DNA from 4 places in the Brevibacillus ginsengisoli genome. Region 1 is predicted to be linked to each of the others. Evidence: riboswitches for the same ligand, from Rfam matches in the RefSeq annotation. Region 1 holds a riboswitch; each other region holds the start of a gene.

What was found. Region 1 has a riboswitch for cyclic di-AMP ahead of ACQCN2_RS18620 (C40 family peptidase). Riboswitches for the same ligand answer to the same signal wherever they lie in the genome.
Region 2: it holds a riboswitch for cyclic di-AMP, as region 1 does, so the genes downstream of both, ACQCN2_RS14920 (APC family permease) here and ACQCN2_RS18620 (C40 family peptidase) in region 1, are expected to answer to the same signal.
Region 3: it holds a riboswitch for cyclic di-AMP, as region 1 does, so the genes downstream of both, ACQCN2_RS20770 (3D domain-containing protein) here and ACQCN2_RS18620 (C40 family peptidase) in region 1, are expected to answer to the same signal.
Region 4: it holds a riboswitch for cyclic di-AMP, as region 1 does, so the genes downstream of both, ACQCN2_RS21220 (CAP domain-containing protein) here and ACQCN2_RS18620 (C40 family peptidase) in region 1, are expected to answer to the same signal.

The regions. Positions count from the first base shown of each region.
Region 1 is NZ_JBNJQR010000009.1:203,071-207,258, reverse strand. Features, by position in the region: gene ACQCN2_RS18635 (class I SAM-dependent methyltransferase) at 50-592, opposite strand; gene ACQCN2_RS18630 (PspA/IM30 family protein) at 732-1,436, opposite strand; gene ACQCN2_RS18625 (LiaF transmembrane domain-containing protein) at 1,483-1,896, opposite strand; cyclic di-AMP (ydaO/yuaA leader) riboswitch at 2,122-2,257, shown strand; gene ACQCN2_RS18620 (C40 family peptidase) at 2,262-2,816, shown strand; gene ACQCN2_RS18615 (response regulator transcription factor) at 3,007-3,729, shown strand; gene ACQCN2_RS18610 (sensor histidine kinase) at 3,731-4,188, shown strand, end outside.
Region 2 is NZ_JBNJQR010000007.1:25,771-29,958, reverse strand. Features, by position in the region: gene ACQCN2_RS14925 (MBL fold metallo-hydrolase) at 1-733, shown strand, start outside; gene ACQCN2_RS14920 (APC family permease) at 818-2,635, opposite strand; cyclic di-AMP (ydaO/yuaA leader) riboswitch at 2,730-2,862, opposite strand; gene ACQCN2_RS14915 (lysylphosphatidylglycerol synthase transmembrane domain-containing protein) at 3,109-4,050, shown strand; gene ACQCN2_RS14910 (UDP-glucose dehydrogenase family protein) at 4,060-4,188, shown strand, end outside.
Region 3 is NZ_JBNJQR010000011.1:175,919-180,106, forward strand. Features, by position in the region: gene ACQCN2_RS20760 (hypothetical protein) at 1-136, opposite strand, end outside; gene ACQCN2_RS20765 (class I SAM-dependent methyltransferase) at 373-1,065, shown strand; gene ACQCN2_RS20770 (3D domain-containing protein) at 1,465-2,142, opposite strand; cyclic di-AMP (ydaO/yuaA leader) riboswitch at 2,143-2,307, opposite strand; gene ACQCN2_RS20775 (Ger(x)C family spore germination protein) at 2,397-3,545, opposite strand; gene ACQCN2_RS20780 (spore germination protein) at 3,542-4,188, opposite strand, start outside.
Region 4 is NZ_JBNJQR010000012.1:31,523-35,710, reverse strand. Features, by position in the region: gene ACQCN2_RS21230 (methyl-accepting chemotaxis protein) at 1-488, shown strand, start outside; gene ACQCN2_RS21225 (macrolide family glycosyltransferase) at 596-1,846, shown strand; gene ACQCN2_RS21220 (CAP domain-containing protein) at 1,903-2,601, opposite strand; cyclic di-AMP (ydaO/yuaA leader) riboswitch at 2,609-2,776, opposite strand; gene ACQCN2_RS21215 (hypothetical protein) at 2,850-3,461, opposite strand; gene ACQCN2_RS21210 (S16 family serine protease) at 3,487-4,188, opposite strand, start outside.

The DNA.
Region 1 (4,188 bases):
ATGGTCCCCTCATCCCCGCGCTCATCACAAGCGTGCTAGAAGTCAACGTTTATTTTTTGTAACACGTATAGACAAATGCTGGCGGAAAGTTCAATAAAGTAAAGCTGATCTCCACTTTAGCGAATCGTTTCTCCAACGCTTCTTTTAGTTGTAAGGAATATTGAAAAGTGACAAAGACTCCTTCGTCATTAAGAGAATGCTCGATTTCATCCAGTAGTTCTCTGCGTGTCTCCTCTGGAAACACAGCAAAAGGCAAGCCAGAAATAATCGCATCACATTTCGTTAGATGTGTCTCTGACAAATAGCTGGAAAGTTGAACCGCTTCGTTACGAATGATAAGGGTTGGAAATCGTTTTCGCAACAGTTTTTGAAAAAGTGGATCACGTTCTATGACAAAAAAATGAGAATCTGTTTTCATCTTTTTCATGATTTCTTGGGTAAATACACCCGTGCCTGGTCCAAGCTCAACGATTACACCTGATCGCTCCCAAGATATCGGTTTCATCATGAGTGAGCTTAAAAATCTGGAGCTTGGAATGATACTGCCTACTTGAGTCGGATTTGAGACAAATCGCTTTAAAAATATAATCATGTCAGACACGAGCGTTTACCTCCAGTATGATGTCACTTTTCTAAGCACAAGCGCCAGCCATGCAACTAGATGTTGCGAATGGCTGGCTCCGCCAGAGCCTCAGATTCTTCGGCTACTGTAAGTATGAAACTTGTTCAGATTATTTCTGGCCTTCCAGCACTTCGTTCGGCTTTTCCGTTTGGGGTGCCTTTAAAGAAGCCTTCAGTTCCGCTAATTCAGTGTCAATCTCATCCTTCTCAAATTTTTGGAAAGATTGATCCAACCCAACAGAACTTGCTTTCCACTGACCACTCATAGTAGCCTCGGCTTCCATCCGCATCACTTTATCTTCCATGCGGGCGAAACCTCGACTGGCACTCTCGCAGCCCATTCCTGTAATGACATTGTTTAAGTGTTTTTGTGTACGAGCTACCTCGGCGCGAGCCACGAGGGTGTATTTTTTGGCGCGCATCTTATAGAATTCGTCTTTCAACTCACCAAGCTTCTCTCTCATCTGTTGCGCGGCTTCACGCGCCGAGATATACATCTGCTCATATTCTTCAGCGCGGGTCTCTTGTTGTTTCTTGTCCATCAAGGCACGTCTTGCCAGCTCGTCCTCTCCTTCTTGCAAGGCGAGCATGACTTGTCGATCGCGCTTTTGGACAGTTGCCTTGGCTTCTTCCAGCTGTTGGCGGAATTTCTTCTCCAGCGCGACTTGACGGGCTACTGATACCTCCACTCGTCCAATCTCCGCCTCAAGATCCCTCATATATTGATTTAGCATTACCGCAGGATCTTCCAGAGAATCCATAACATCATTGACAGAAGCTACTGTTAAATCGCGAAGTCTTTTGATAATACCCATTGTGTATTCCTCCTTGTATTTCCATTCATGTTTTTTTAAAAAAGTTTTAAACTTTGTTTCTCGCGTCCACTTCCCGCTCCCAACGATCCAGAGCGTCCTCTTTCAAAACCGCTTTGGCCCATTGTCGATCAGCATATCCGACGGCTTCATCCGTCCGGTGTGTGTCACGGCGAATCAAGCGGAACCCAAAGTAGATGACTCCAATCGCAAGCAAGCTAGAAAAGAGCAAATGCAGCTTGCCGATCATCATTAAGAAACCAAACAGGAAGATAAACAACCCAAAGAATTTTTTGCCTGCAGATTCGTCCGAAATTACTTTTTTCGCTCCAAAAATCATGATGAGCCCCGGTATAAGGAGGTGAAACAAATGTCTAACCAAACCGAGTTGGTCCACTAATAAAAGTACTCCGACGATAAGCAGGGATAATCCGAGAAACACTTTCCCCGAACGCTCCCCCATCCTTCATCCCTCCAATTCGTAATGGTGCTGTCGTTCATGTCTTTATTCTAGGCCAACTTAGCTTTTTGAATAACGGACGAGCGATTGGTTTTTCACTCCGCCTTGAGACCGATGAGAGCTCGTCCTTCAACACGACCGCCTAATTGTGTCTATTTTATGAACGTTAATTATTTAAAGAGGAAAAATTTACTTAGGGGGCGAATACTTGTACTTTGTGTAAGAATAACTCAAAAAAAGCCGAATTCCTTTATTTGGAAACGGGGGAACCAATCTTTTGGGGTGAATAGCTGTCGAAAAACAGCTTAGGGGACCTTTCAACCGAACCCATCAGCTAACCTCGTAGGCTCACGGAAGGGGCAGCCTCATTGCGTAAGTTTGTTTGGGCTTTTGTTCTTGCTGGACTCTTATCAATGGGTACAATCTCAGCGTATGCTGATGAGAATGTACTTGATTCAACCGTGAAGGAGCTATACGGTGTGCCTTACAAGGCATCGGGTACCAGCACTCGAGGATTTGACTGCTCCGGTTTTACACAATACGTGTTTCAGAAGCTGGGCGTAGACATCCCTCATTCTTCAGCTGCGCAGTATCAGATGGGCAAGGCTGTAGAGAGATCACAGCTTCTACCTGGTGATCTCGTGTTCTTCAAAACAAATGGACACAGCGTATCTCATGTGGGAATCTACCTTGGAAACAACACCTTCATTCACTCTGAATCAGGAGTTGGCGTCGTCAAAACCAAATTGACTGATCCCTACTACTGGTCCGAGCGTTATGTTGGTGCGAAGCGTATTGCTCTTCCAGCTCTTCAGGATTCACCAGATTCAAATCAGATGCTGGCTCAAAGCAAGAAAAAGAGCGTACAGGCAGCTTCTATAACTGAAACAGCGAAAAAGCCTTCACCACAGAAAAAACACTAAGTTCTACGTACATCAAAGGTCAGAGGACATTTTCCTCTGACTTTTTCTGATTATAATTAGTACCTGCTCCCATGAGATGGTTATATATAATGTTGTCTATATGTTTCTTCTATAAGAAATTACCGTCCCAGTTCTCATGGAAAGCGTGTTATATTTGAGGTAGTGAAACTCGATTATGGGGGAGTCTTTTTTGAAAGAACATATACTCGTTGTTGATGATACACAGGAGATTCTTGAACTCCTGCACGACATACTTGAAAGTGAAGGTTTTCAGGTTACTGTAACTGAAGATGGTGCTGAAGCCCTGGTTCTGTTGAAGAACGGATTACAACCCGACCTAATCCTCCTAGACATCATGATGCCCAACATGAGTGGCTACGAGTTGTGCGCCCAGATTCGCCGTGAATCTGACATTCCGATTCTATTCTTGAGCGCCAAAGGAAAAGCGGTAGATAAAGTAGTTGGACTCGAAATCGGCGCGGACGATTATATCACCAAACCGTTTGATGCCGAAGAGTTGTTGGCCCGCGTACGCGCACACCTTCGCCGCTACGATCGGATTCGCAAAGTAACGATTACCGATGCGCCTGACAAAGATGCCTCCACTTCTCCTATTACCATTCTGAAGTTTAAAGGACTGGAGATTCATAAGGAGACCTACTCCGTTTTTGTGGAAGGCGAAAAGGTGGAGCTGTCCACGAAGGAATTCCAACTGCTTACTTTTCTGGCGGAGAATCCAGGCATTGTCTTCACCCGTGAACAGATCTATGATCGCGTATGGGGATATGGCTATGGTTCACTGAATACAGTAACCGTTCATATTAAAAACCTGCGGGAGAAGCTGGAATCGGAGCGAATCTTCATTAAAACACAATGGGGTACCGGGTACGTATTCATCGGGGAGCGTCAGTAGGATGGGAATAGGTAAAAAACTATTCTTGTCCTTTCTCGCTGTAATCGGCATTCATCTTCTGACCTACAACCTTTTTTTCAAGCAACTGATTGTCGAGCAAATGAAAACGGATCGCCACGAGCAGTTTTTGCAAGAAATGGAGGCTGCCAAGCTCGTCCGCTTCAATCAATTGATGCGCAACAGTGTTTTTAAAGACCCAATCGAAGTGAAAGAATTGGATGATCAGCTTCCCAAAGAATTGATGTATCGAGTTACGGTCTACGACGCAAATGGGAACAAGCTTTTCTCCAAACCATCGCCGGCCTATGATATGAAAAAAACCGGTAAAAAGATTATCGCCGAATACCATTTCAATCACGAACCTCCCAACCAGGGACAAACCGTCATTGAATTCTTTACGGATGATTATGATATTCTCGCTTCCAAAGGGGTATCGATGACGATCACCTACATTTATGC
Region 2 (4,188 bases), on a different contig from region 1:
TTACATACATGTACTGGACATTGAATTTGAGTATAGCGGACAAAGGCAAGTCATTCATCCTGTTATTCTTCAAAGTGAGCAAGATACCATTCTGATTGACTGTGGTTATCCAAATTTTGAAGCCTATCTTGAGGAAGCCGCCAAACGGAATAATGTCGATCTTGCCTCGTTAACCAAAGTGATCGTGACTCATCACGATTTGGATCATATGGGCTCGCTTGCCGCTTTAAAGCGATTGTACCCGCAAGTGGAGATTATTGCATATGACTTTGAAAAACCATATATCGATGGGACAAAAAAGTCTTTACGGCTTGAACAAGCGGAATCGAGCTTTGATGCGTTGCCGGAAGAAGCAAAGCCTTTTGCGGAACAATTTATGTCCTTCGTGAAATCCATTGAACCGGCATCGGTTGATCGCACGGTCTCTGCCGGTGAACGACTTCCTTGGTGCGGTGGCATTGAGATTGTCCACACTCCCGGTCATATGCCTGGCCATATCTCATTGTACCTTCCAGCAAGTAAAACATTGATCGCTGGGGACGCTGTTGTCGTGCAGCAAGGAGCTCTGAATATCGCAAATCCTCAATATACAATGGATATGGAAGAGGCTGTACGCTCCGTTCGACGAATGCTTGACTACGACATTGATCAGTTGATTTGCTATCATGGAGGGGTTTTTCAGGGCGATGTGAAGGCGGCTTTGAAAAAGATCATACAAGACTATTCCGAGTAGAAAAAGATCGACAAGCCAAGATGGTTCCTGAAAGTTTAAAAAACGACCAGCCGTGTGATGGCTGGTCGTTGCTTTTTCATTTGATTATTTCTGCAAATGATATGGCACGGTTGCTACGGTTACGTTTTTACGAGTGAACAGGTAGGCGCGAATCAGCCAACTGGTCTGATTGTGCAGGAAGTTGTGCCACCACTTCTTCGTGATAAACTGCGGCATTAAGATGGTAATATGGCCATTCTTCGCTGTTTTCCATTCAACCGTATCGATAAACTTGATTAACGGTTTCAGGATGCTTCGATAGCGGGAGCGAAGGACGATCAGACGAATGCCGGGATTCCATTCCGCCCATTTGCTCTCCATTTTGTCGACGGACTCATCATCAAAGCCTACATAAACGGCCACCACATTATCCGTCATCGACTTGGCGTAGCCGATCGTTTCCATGACCACACGGGTTACCCCGGCAACCGGAATGACAACCACATTGTCTTTGCTTATCGGCTTGTCCCGAGAAATGTCAATTCGCAGCTCTTCGGCAATATCGTCATAATGCTGATGAATGTTGCGGAAAACGAGAATAACCACTGGCAAAAACACAAAGATGATCCACACCTGCGAAAACTTCGTAATGGTAAAAATAAGGGCAATCGATAGCGTAGTGAGCATCCCAATCGTGTTAATGCTAAATGGAAGCGCCCAGCCTCGAGGTTTGCGCGTGAACCATCTTTTCATCATCCCAGCCTGTGACAGCGTGAACGGAATAAATACGCCCAGTGCGTACAGTGGGATCAGGTTCTCCGTATCTCCTTTGAAAATCACGATGAGCAGAGCAGAGAACACACCTAGCACAATAATCCCGTTGGAGAAGCCGAGCCGATCTCCTCGTACCATGAACATGTGCGGCATAAATTTATCCTTCGCCAGCATAAAAGCAAGTAAAGGAAAAGCGGAGTATGCCGTATTGGCGGCTAGGAACAGAATCAAAGCGGTGATCGTCTGAATGCCATAATAAATCCCGCCGCGTCCAAACGTAGCCGCTGCAATTTGAGAGACAACCGTTTCTTTCGGGTTAGGAGAGATTCCATACCAGTAGGCCAAAAAGCTGATGCCAATAAACATACAGCCCAGGATTGCCCCCATCATTGCAAGGGTAATGGCCGCATTTTTTTCAGAAGGTGCCTTGAAGTTGGGAATGGCGTTGGATACTGCTTCCACCCCTGTTAGCGCCGAACAGCCTGAGCTAAAGGCTTTTAACAGAATAAATAGGCTGATACCCGAAATCGAGACACCATAGGTAGGTTGGTGAGCAGGAATCGTTCCTGTCATCAGTTGATAGAATCCACTTATGATTAATACGAAAATAGCAAAAACAAACAGATAAACTGGATAAGCAAGAATGGTGGCTGATTCGGAGATCCCGCGCAAATTCAGAATGGTAAGAATAAGAATCATGCCAACTGCAATCAGAACACGGTCCTCGTGTAAAAACGGAAAAGCTGAGGTAATGGCATCGGTGCCGGCAGAAGCGCTAACAGCAACCGTCAGGATATAATCCACCAAAAGCGAACCACCCGCCACTAATCCAAAAGGCAAACCCAAATTTTCCTTTGCGACGATGTACGCTCCGCCTCCAGAGGGGTACGTAAAGATCGTCTGGCGATACGACAGGATGAGAACAGTTAACAATCCGAGTACGGCAATCGAAATCGGAATGGAATACCAGAGGGCGGTAAAGCCTCCCACCATCAAAACGAGCAAGATTTGCTCTGTTCCGTAGGCGACCGATGATAAAGCGTCAGATGAGAGGACCGCTAACGCTTTCAGCTTGCTCAGTTTTTCATCAGCCAGTGCGGTTGATTTCATTGGGCGGCCAATGAGAAAACGTTTTAACTTCGATACCATGATGTGTAATCCCCGCTTTGTGTAAGATAGTTCAATCGCTCATTTACAACACAAAAAACACAAGGAGGATTAAGTACGGTCTTGTGTCAACAGTATTCACCCCGATCCACGCTTACGAGGTTAGCTGACGGATTCGGACAGATTCGAGTTGCCCTACTCATCGCTTCAGATGAGATTCACCCCAGAAGATTGGTTCCCCCGTTCATTCGATTAAGCGTTCACCTATTCAATTTAAGATAATTACATACGAAATCCTACACTCCCGAAATTCAAACAGCAAGTGTCTAAAATCGCTGAGTAAGCGTTTACAATGGACAAAATTACACGTTAGCTTCTTACTGCTATCTGAATCATGTTCTGCTATATTTGTGGATGAGCTGTTTTTCGTCTGGAAATGGGACGTTCGTACTATATTTTTCCGGAAGAATGAATGGCTATCAAAAGACTATGATGGTTAAAGGATTGCATATGGAATGAACAAAAAAACGATTGGAATTTGGGGCATTCGCCTGATCATTTTTGCCGCGTTTGTGTACCTGTGCCTGGGGTGGTTTGATCTCAAGCTAGTCGCGAATCAATTGCTGCGTCTGCTTGCTCAGCCGATAGCTCTACTTTTGATGACGGTCTTGTATGGTATGGCTTTTGTTCTGCGGGCCGTTGCCTGGCGACGATACTTGCATGATCATGTATCCTTCAAGGTTTGTCTGCATGCATTATTTTATAGTTTATTCATCAATCACATTCTTCCGTTTAAAGTGGGAGAAGTTGTGCGAGCAGGTTATCTGGTCCAAGGCAAGCATGCCAGTTGGGACGAAGCGGCTCATTCCGTGATTGTACTTCGCAGTCTGGATGTCCTTACGCTGGGGCTATTCTCCGGGATCGGGGTCTTGGTCATCGGGCTTCGTGTTTCGTGGTTCGCGATGATTGGATTTGTGCTGGGAATCATGCTTGTCATCGGCCTTGTCTATTTTTTATCCAAACAGAAGTTGTCTGGCTTCCTGCACAAGCATGTCCGTCTAATGAAGCAAGCGATGAGTGGAACAAGCGGCGTCATGATCGTGAGCTTGACCGCAATTAGCTGGTTACTGGAAGCGTTTGTGGTGATTGGTGTTGCTCACGCTTTAAAGATCAAGCTGTCTTTTCTTCAGGGGGTCTGGGTGACCAGCATGACGATTGCGGGACAGACGTTTAATTTTACTCCTGGCGGGATTGGAACGTACGAGAGTGTGATGAGCTTTTCGCTGGCGGCAGTGGGGATGTCGCTTTCGAACGCATACGCGGTTGCTTTGCTTAGTCACGGATTCAAATTCATCTTTTCATTCGCGGCAGGCGCCTATGTACTCATCACCTCGCCTGTATCGCTGCGGGATGTACGAAAATGGACGGCAAAGAAAAAGCTAGAAGAACAGAAATGAGGCAACTACATGACAAAAATATCCATTATGGGAACAGGGTACGTAGGGTTGACGATGGGAGTCGGCCTCGCCTTTTTTGGCTGGGACGTCCTATGCCTGGATATAGATAAACAGAAAATTGAATGCCTGCAACAAGGC
Region 3 (4,188 bases), on a different contig from region 1:
GAACAACCACTTGATTGGTCACACCCACATAATTATCGCTCACTGTATCTCGATCCTCTTTGGCGAATGCTGATTGTGTAAATAGAACCGAACCTACTAAAGCTGCTCCTACCATGGCCAATTTTGCCTGTTTCATTTTCCATCACCTTTTCCTATGTTTTCGTGTAACGATTTGCTTACAGGTTTATCTTACAGGAGGATATATTTGGTACAAACGGTCGAAGGATTGGTTTTTCACTCCGCCTCAAGACCGTCATCTTCCTCCATCTTCCAGTTCCTTGATAACTTGTGTGAAAATTAGAAAAAACATGATAACATAGAAATTGATGAAGAAAGCGCTGTCAAAAACCTGATAGATAAAGGAGTATGGCTATGTCCGAGCAAGAAATCATATGGAATGCAGGTGTCGCCTGGCAGTGGAATCGCAATGCGGCCAATTGGCACTCTCGCAGTAAGGAAATGTGGGAAAACGGCAGTCGACGGACGATTCTCCCCATGCTTCGTCAGCTGGTACAACCCCAAGCGGGATCTGTACTGGATGCCGGTTGCGGAGACGGCTATGGAAGCTGGAAATTGGCTGCTGATGGTTACTCGGTTACTGGCGTCGACCTCTCCGATGAAATGATTATGCTGGCGAAAAAACGGATGTCACCTGATCTGAACTTAATGTTCCATTCGCATGATATTACCGCCCTGCCGTTTGAGGATACGTCCTTTGCGGCGATTCTCGCTGTTAACGTGATCGAGTGGACAGAATCTCCTCTCGTAACGCTGCAAGAGTTTAGCAGACTGCTTCAACCGGGAGGAGTTCTTCTCCTCGGCGTGTTGGGACCAACAGCCGCTCCTCGAGCTTACAGCTACCGCCGCCTTTATCACGAAGCGATCATCCAGAATACCATGATGCCGTGGGAAGCGTGCCAGTTGGCTTTGGAGAACGGGTTTGAATTGCTGGTTGAGCATCCTGTTTATAAGGAAGGTGTCGACCCGTCAATAGCTGAGACGCTTACCTCCGAACTTAAACAGTCGCTTAGTTTCTTGACGGTGTTCGCTCTTCGCAAAGTGTGAGAAAAGACTTCGTCCCTTTTCGCTCTGTGGAAGTTCGCAATGAAGGGGGAAAGTCCGCTCTCTCACTACGAAAGGGAGTCGCCAAACGCTTCGCGCCCCTTAAAGGGGTTGGGTGGCGACTCTTATCCCTTTCTCCGTTCCTTCGCTAAGTCTCACTTCCAAGGAGACTGTGTTTCAACCCCCCGGTGAGAGGGGGCAAGCGGACGAAATCTTTTCTTGGTGGGCTTACGCGAATGGAAATAATGTTAAATTACTTACCTATTTAAAGTAATTTAACATTCCAATATTAAGAAAAAAGTTTAACATAGGCTTTTATGTTCATCTAAAACGTGAAAACGGGTCGCTTATCCGAAGGTTCTTCACTCTTCGATAAGCAACCCGTTTTCTCTTGCAGGCTAACTACTTCTTCAGGACGTATACTTTTACATCCTGAATCCCAAAGTCATCAGCATGTCCACCCGGTACGAAAATATCGACCTTGGAACCTTTTATGGCTCCACCAACGTCTACCGCACGAGCAATCATTCCGCTAGCAGGTAATCCGTTTGTTTTGTATCCTGTAACATAAACAGTCGAACCCAACGGAATAACATTAGGGTCCACAGCAATACTTCCTACTTTTAACGGATTTCCAAAGTAATCAAGCCCAGCATAACCGCCATTTTCACTTGCGTCAGCTGTATACGCCGTTGCTTTCGCAGGAATGCAGCGCGCGACAGGGAGTTCCTGTCCATCTGCTGTTTTCACTACTGGTCCGACACTCTTAGGCGCAACACTTTCAATATGAACTGGCTTGGTTTCTGGTTGTGCAGCAGGTTTGGATGCAGGTTGTGCAGCAGGCTTCGTCACAGGTGCTGAAAGTTTCACAACCATACCCGGCTGCAACTGAAGCGGGTCTTTTTCGTTGTTAAGCTTAAGTATAACATCCAAAGGAAGCTGATACTTCTGGGAGAGCGTCCAGAATGTGTCCCCTTGAGCAATTACATGTGTTTCTTCTGCGGCGAACACATTGCCGGACATGCCTGCGAGAAAGATCCCTAGTGTCAATGACAAGAGGGTTTTGTTGCGTTTTTTCAATTAAAGCTCCTCCTTAGCCTACGAGGTTAGCTGTCGGATTCGGATTGAGGAGTCAACCCGTTGCTTGCGCAATTCACCCCAAAGGACCACGAATGATCCTTATTTGACTTCCAGGTGGAAGTCTCGTCCCCCGCACTTGTTTCCAAGTTTCGGCATTTTATTTCGTAACACTTTTTAAACCTTAACATAAGAGCAGGGTTCAAAAAATGCTAAAATGTTGGTAATTGTGGAAAACGCCCGATCCAACGACCAGTTTAATGTATGTATTTGTACTTACCCGTAAAATCCACGGAAACATCGACTCCTATCTCATCCAACGAACCCGTTTGAAGAAATGAGTCTTTGTTTCCTTTAACTTTTCGCCAAAGATTAGGGTCCTCCCGATACAGCTTCTCCTCTAAGTGATACACATCTACGCCAATCGACAGCCCTTTTTCATAGGTATCTCTAATCTCTTTTTGGATGATAGACGAGACTTCTTTTTCTAACTGTTGAAGAGGGATATCTGTTAAGAATTCATTCAGTACACCTTTCGCCTTTACATGAATCTGAAAAGTTGGCTTGTTTCCGGTAACACGATAGGTAATCTGGGGTTTGGGGTGTAGAATCACAACAGTTGCCGCCGCTTTTCCATTTAGTTTGACGAGGACAAAAGTACGTTCTGTTTTTTTCGACACCCAACGAAGTCCAATGAGATTGGGTTCCTTTAAATACCCGTTATATTTGCCATGATGGAACAGGCAAGCACCATTCACCCTTAATAGACTATGTGGTTTTTGTGATTCTTTCCATCTGTTTGGATCAATTGTCAGAGTTGGAAGCAAGGTTGTGCCGGGGGGTTCCATTAACTCTCTGATAAACCGGTAATGATAAACAGGCTCAATCACGGATCGCTGGTTATACGTGTCAACAGGTTCATGGAGGATGGAAGCAAGCGGACTTAATTTAAAAAAGGGGATTACTGTGAACACTTTCTCCAATGATTCCCTTGTACTGTACGCCCAAATGTCGTATCTCATCTCCCTGTAACGATTAATGATTTCCACTATCTCTTTCGGCTGATGTTTCAGGGCTCTTTCCGAATAGACAATCGCTTTGACATGTCCCCAAAATACCTGTTGCTGAGCTGTCGGATACAGATTATTAAAAGCAGAGTTTAACGTAGAGCCTAGCGCTTTTCCTACCCAAACTCCTGGTTCACCTCTCGACCTCGCTCCCTCTTGTTTGGCTACATTGCTAAAATCAAGCACTTGGACATAAATGGCATATTGATTTTTCTCGTAGTCGATTCCAATGGAGGTCACATAGCTTTGGTCTTCAATCTCTCTTTCATCCCAACAGCCTGTAAGGATAACGGAACAGATCAGAAAGATTAGGGTTGCCTTTCTTCTGCACCAAATCATTCGCTTTCCCCCGATTGCCTGCTTTTATCCTGAGGATTAAGAATGCTCGGTCTGCTTTTCATGAGTGGCCAGGGAACACGGAAGATCGATTTAATGACATCCTTGAAGTTAATTGGAGAAACAGGTGCAAGATAGGGAACACCGAAGGATTGAAGCGAAGACAGGTATAAAACAATGCCAAAAAATGAAACAAAAACTCCGTACATCCCGAGCGAGGCACATAAAAAGAAAATAATAATTCGCAACACACTGATGGATCCCACTAGGGCCTGACTAACCAAGGTTGATCCTGCTACCGCAGTTAGCGAAGCAACCACTACCATGGATGGGCTAACCAGACCTGCGCGAATGGCGGCGTCTCCAATAGTTAATCCGCCGACTACCGTAATGGTATTCCCTAATGCGGTTGGCAATCGAACGCCTGCTTCTCTGAAAATATCCACAAGGATGATCATTAGCAACATCTCAGTAGGAGCAGAAATTGGTAACCCTACACGATTAACTGTTACGGTGGCAAGCAAAGGGAATGGTAGTTGATCTTGATGATAGGAAACCAACGCAATCCAAAAACCAGGTAAAAACAAGGATAACATCAAACCGATTAATCGTAGTAATCTACCAAAAGTAACCGAAAGAAAGGTAA
Region 4 (4,188 bases), on a different contig from region 1:
TAGAAGCAGCAAGAGCAGGAGAGCATGGTCGTGGATTTGCGGTTGTAGCAGACGAAGTACGCAAGCTAGCCGAGCAGTCAGCGAAGTCGGCGCAACAGATTAGCGACTTGATCGCAATCATCCAGAATCAGGTGGAACAAGCCATTCAGGTTGGAAATCAAAATGCCGAAGAAGTGACACACGGACTGGAGAAAACAGATCAGGCCAACCAATCCTTCGTTCAAATTCAGGCAGCGATCAATAGCCTGACCGTGAAGGTGAAGGAAGTATCGTCCGCCGTCGAGAAACTCAATCTTGGTACGCAACAGCTTGCATCATCAACCGATGAAATTACACAGTCGGCAGAGGAAACGTCAAGCGCTACACATCAGAATGCGGCTGCCTCCGAACAGCAGTTGGCCTCCATGGAAGAGATATCTTCATCCGCAACGGCACTCTCCCATTTGGCAGAAGAATTGTCCGCAATGATTGCGCATTATAAGGTGTAGACGTTTTGAACTATAATAAACTTGATTCCATTATGTGATTCGAGCGATGAGACAGTGCCCCTTACTTTACCCAATTTAGTGAACAGTAAGCTTAAGGAGTGGTAGAAATGGCGCGTGTTTTATTTATTAACGGTGGATCCGAGGGACATATCAATCCAACTATTGGAGTTGTGCAAGAACTCATTTCGCGTGGGGAAGAGGTCGTGTACTTTTCGATAGAAGCTTTTCGGGAGCGTATTGAGAAGACGGGTGCTTCAGTACGAACATTTGACGATCAAAAATTTATAAAAGCCTTTATCTCAGGTGGAAGAAATTATTTACTTGAGAGAATCAACGGTCTTTTGCTTACGGCAGATATCGTCATACCAAGCGTTCTTGAACAGATCAAAGATGAGCATTTTGATTACATCATCCATGATTCCATGTTTGGTTGTGGACATTTACTTGCTCAAATTCTTAAGCTTCCCGCAATCAACTCTTGTACTTCTTTTGCGCAGACAAAAGAATCTTTCGATAAAATGTTGGAACAGCTTTCTAAAAAAATTCCTACAGAAATAGTTAAACCAATAGAAGATGAATTTCAAAGGCTGACGAAAATGGTCAAGGAAAAATATGGTGTGGAGATCCGTTCTCCTTACGAAGTGTTTTGTAATCCTGCACCACTTACAATCGTTTATACAACAAGGGAGTTCCAACCTGATGGAGAAGCATTCGACCAAACGTATAAATTTGTAGGTCCATCCATCACTTCACGATTCACTCAAGAAAACTTCGACTTTACTACGATCAAGGGAAAAAAACTAATTTACATTTCACTGGGGACAGTCCTTAACCAAGCAATCGATTTCTATAAGCTTTGTTTTGAGGCGTTTGAGAACACTGATCATACGATTGTCATGTCTATTGGGAATAAAACCCAAATTTCTGATTTGGGGGAAATCCCTAAAAACTTCATCGTAAAAAATTATGTTCCACAAACTGACGTACTGCAACATACTAGATTATTTATTACACATGGTGGAATGAACAGTACCAGTGAAGGCCTCTATTACGGGGTTCCGCTGATTGTACTTCCACAAAGCGCGGATCAGCCGATAATTGCGGGGCAAGTCGCTAATATTGGAGCAGGCATTCAATTACAAATGCAAAGCTTGACCGCAAATCAACTGCGTGAAGCCGTAGATCATGTGTTAAACCTTTCATCTTTCAAGAAAGCTGCTGCAAATATTGGGGAATCCTTTCGGAAATCAGGTGGGTATCATCAAGCTGTTGATGAGATACTCGGCAGCGTTGATGTGCTAAATGACCGGCAACAAGTCGATAGAATAAATGAATCCACTAACAAGAATCGAGAGTAAAGTAAAAGAGGTAATTCAGAAACAGTTGCTTTTGTTCCTGAATTACCTCTTTAATTCTAGTTAACTTTTCCGGTAAACTCCTGCACCCAATAGCCATTGTAATAGCCAATTCCAATGGTATCAAAGTTGGGGTTTAAGATATTTTCCCGATGTCCTTGACTGTTCATCCAATCATTCATTACCTGTTGGGCGCTTTGTTGACCCATGGCGATATTTTCACCAGCATAACTAGAGGAAATGCCATACTGCTTCATCATGTCAAAAGGACTACCATAGGTGGGGCTGTTGTGATCGAAATAATGGTTCGTTGACATATCAACCGCTTTATCATTGGCCACTTTAGAGAGAGTGCTGTCAAGCTGCAGTGGCTTCAGACCAGCTTTGGCACGCTCCTGATTCACGATAGTAAACACTTGTTGAGCATAGGTTCCAACTTCTGGTGTTTGCTGTACAGGCTGTTGTACAGGCTGTTGGTTTGTTTGTGGCTGGCTGACTACTGTATTGTTAACTGGCTGGCTATTCGATTGCTGTGGTACATTAAGAGTCATCCCCGCGAAGATCAGGTCGGGATTGCAGATCTGCGGATTTGCCCAAAGCAATTGATAGAACGGGACGCCTTGATTCTGGGCAATATTCGATAATGTGTCGTTAGGTTTCACCTGATAAGTAGCGGCGAATGCGGACGTCGTGATGCTTGACAACGCCAAACCTAATGCAATGGCCATGAGAGGTTTTCTGGAAAAACGCTTTTTCATGGTTCTACTCACTCCTTTTTGTTACCTACGAGGTTAGGTGTCGGATTCGGATTGAGGATACAAACCTACGCTGCGTGAGCGATTCACCCCTAGCAGATCGGTCTATCGGCCAAATCTGCAAAAATTCTTTCCCCCGCACTACTCGATTTTTAAGTAGTTTCGGTCATGACAAAAAGGATAACAGATAATATATTGGGAATAAACGTAATAATGTTGTCAATTGCGGTTGGTTTTTCCACTGGAAGAAATCAACCTTCCGTTGCTGCTTGCTCACTCAACTTATGCTCTTGAACCGCTTTTAACCCGCCTGTGATAAGGACAAACATACAGATATACATCAGAGAAACCAAAATTTCGAGAACTAGCGCCCACATGATTAAACTGTTTGAAGGATTGTCGTCTCTTAACAGCATTTGGTTCAAGTACCGATAGATCATCTGTCCGATGTAATAGAACGGGATGAGGTTTAGGAGGCGTTTTCCGTACATCTTTGTTTTGTCATCCATTTTGGTCAGGAATTTTGCCATGTCCGAGTAAACGGTCCATAACCCTATAAGATTATAGAGGGGAACGATGATGCGGGCTAAAGCATCCCCTGGGGTAACGGGATAGTTCCAAGCGATTTGGCGAAAATCCTTGTGAACATGATAAATCCAGAACAGAAAAAGGATAACCGTCAACCAACCAAGCACAAAGTTGAACACCCCCAAAGATGCGTCTATCCATCCTACATAATCAAAATAAAAGAGTTCATCCCACACCGCGATGACACTGCCGATGAGGCTTAAACAAGAACAAATTGCGCCTACAATCAATAATAAAAATAGAAATTTTCCAATTCGTTCGGACTTTGTTTCCATTAATCTACTTGCATCTCCTTTTTGCTCATGGCAAGTTTTTCAGAAAGGACAAGGCTTCTTCCAGTGTCTCGACTGGTATGATCTGCAAATGGAGACTGTGCTCCTTCGCATATTGCTCGGCTTCTTCCTGATTGCTTACTACCCCAAAGGGAAAACTCCCCTTGTCTTTTGGAACGAAAAAATAATCAACTCCACTTTGTGCCGCGGTCTCTACCTTTTCCCGAATACCTCCCACCGACCCGACGGTACCGTCTTGTTCCAGTGTGCCTGTGCCCGCGATGGTATATTTGCCACCTCGAGAAAAATCCTCAAGGCTCTCCTCTTCCACCAATCCGATTCCGGCCATCAAGCCAAAAGAATTTCCGACATATTGAGCAGACTTCTCCATAATGCTCGCATACTTGGAGTTGACTGATTGAGATGAATCTACCGAATAACCGGAAACTTGTAGCGCATTGGTAACCACCGTTTCCTTGGAAATCTCCTCTTCATTCTGTAACTCTTCGTTATTGCTTGACTCGTCTCGAGAAGCTGGCTCAAAGCTAACCTGTTCGCGATCATAGTGAAAGGTTATTAGAAGCTTTTCGAGGTAGTTTCTCGCCACTCCACCCTCCACATAGGTCATGTACACGTGGCCTTTAATTCCCAATTCTTCGATCTTCACAATATGCCCAGGAGCTATAAACTTCTCGTAATGTGGAAACATCAAGGTGATGGTCAAAGCCAG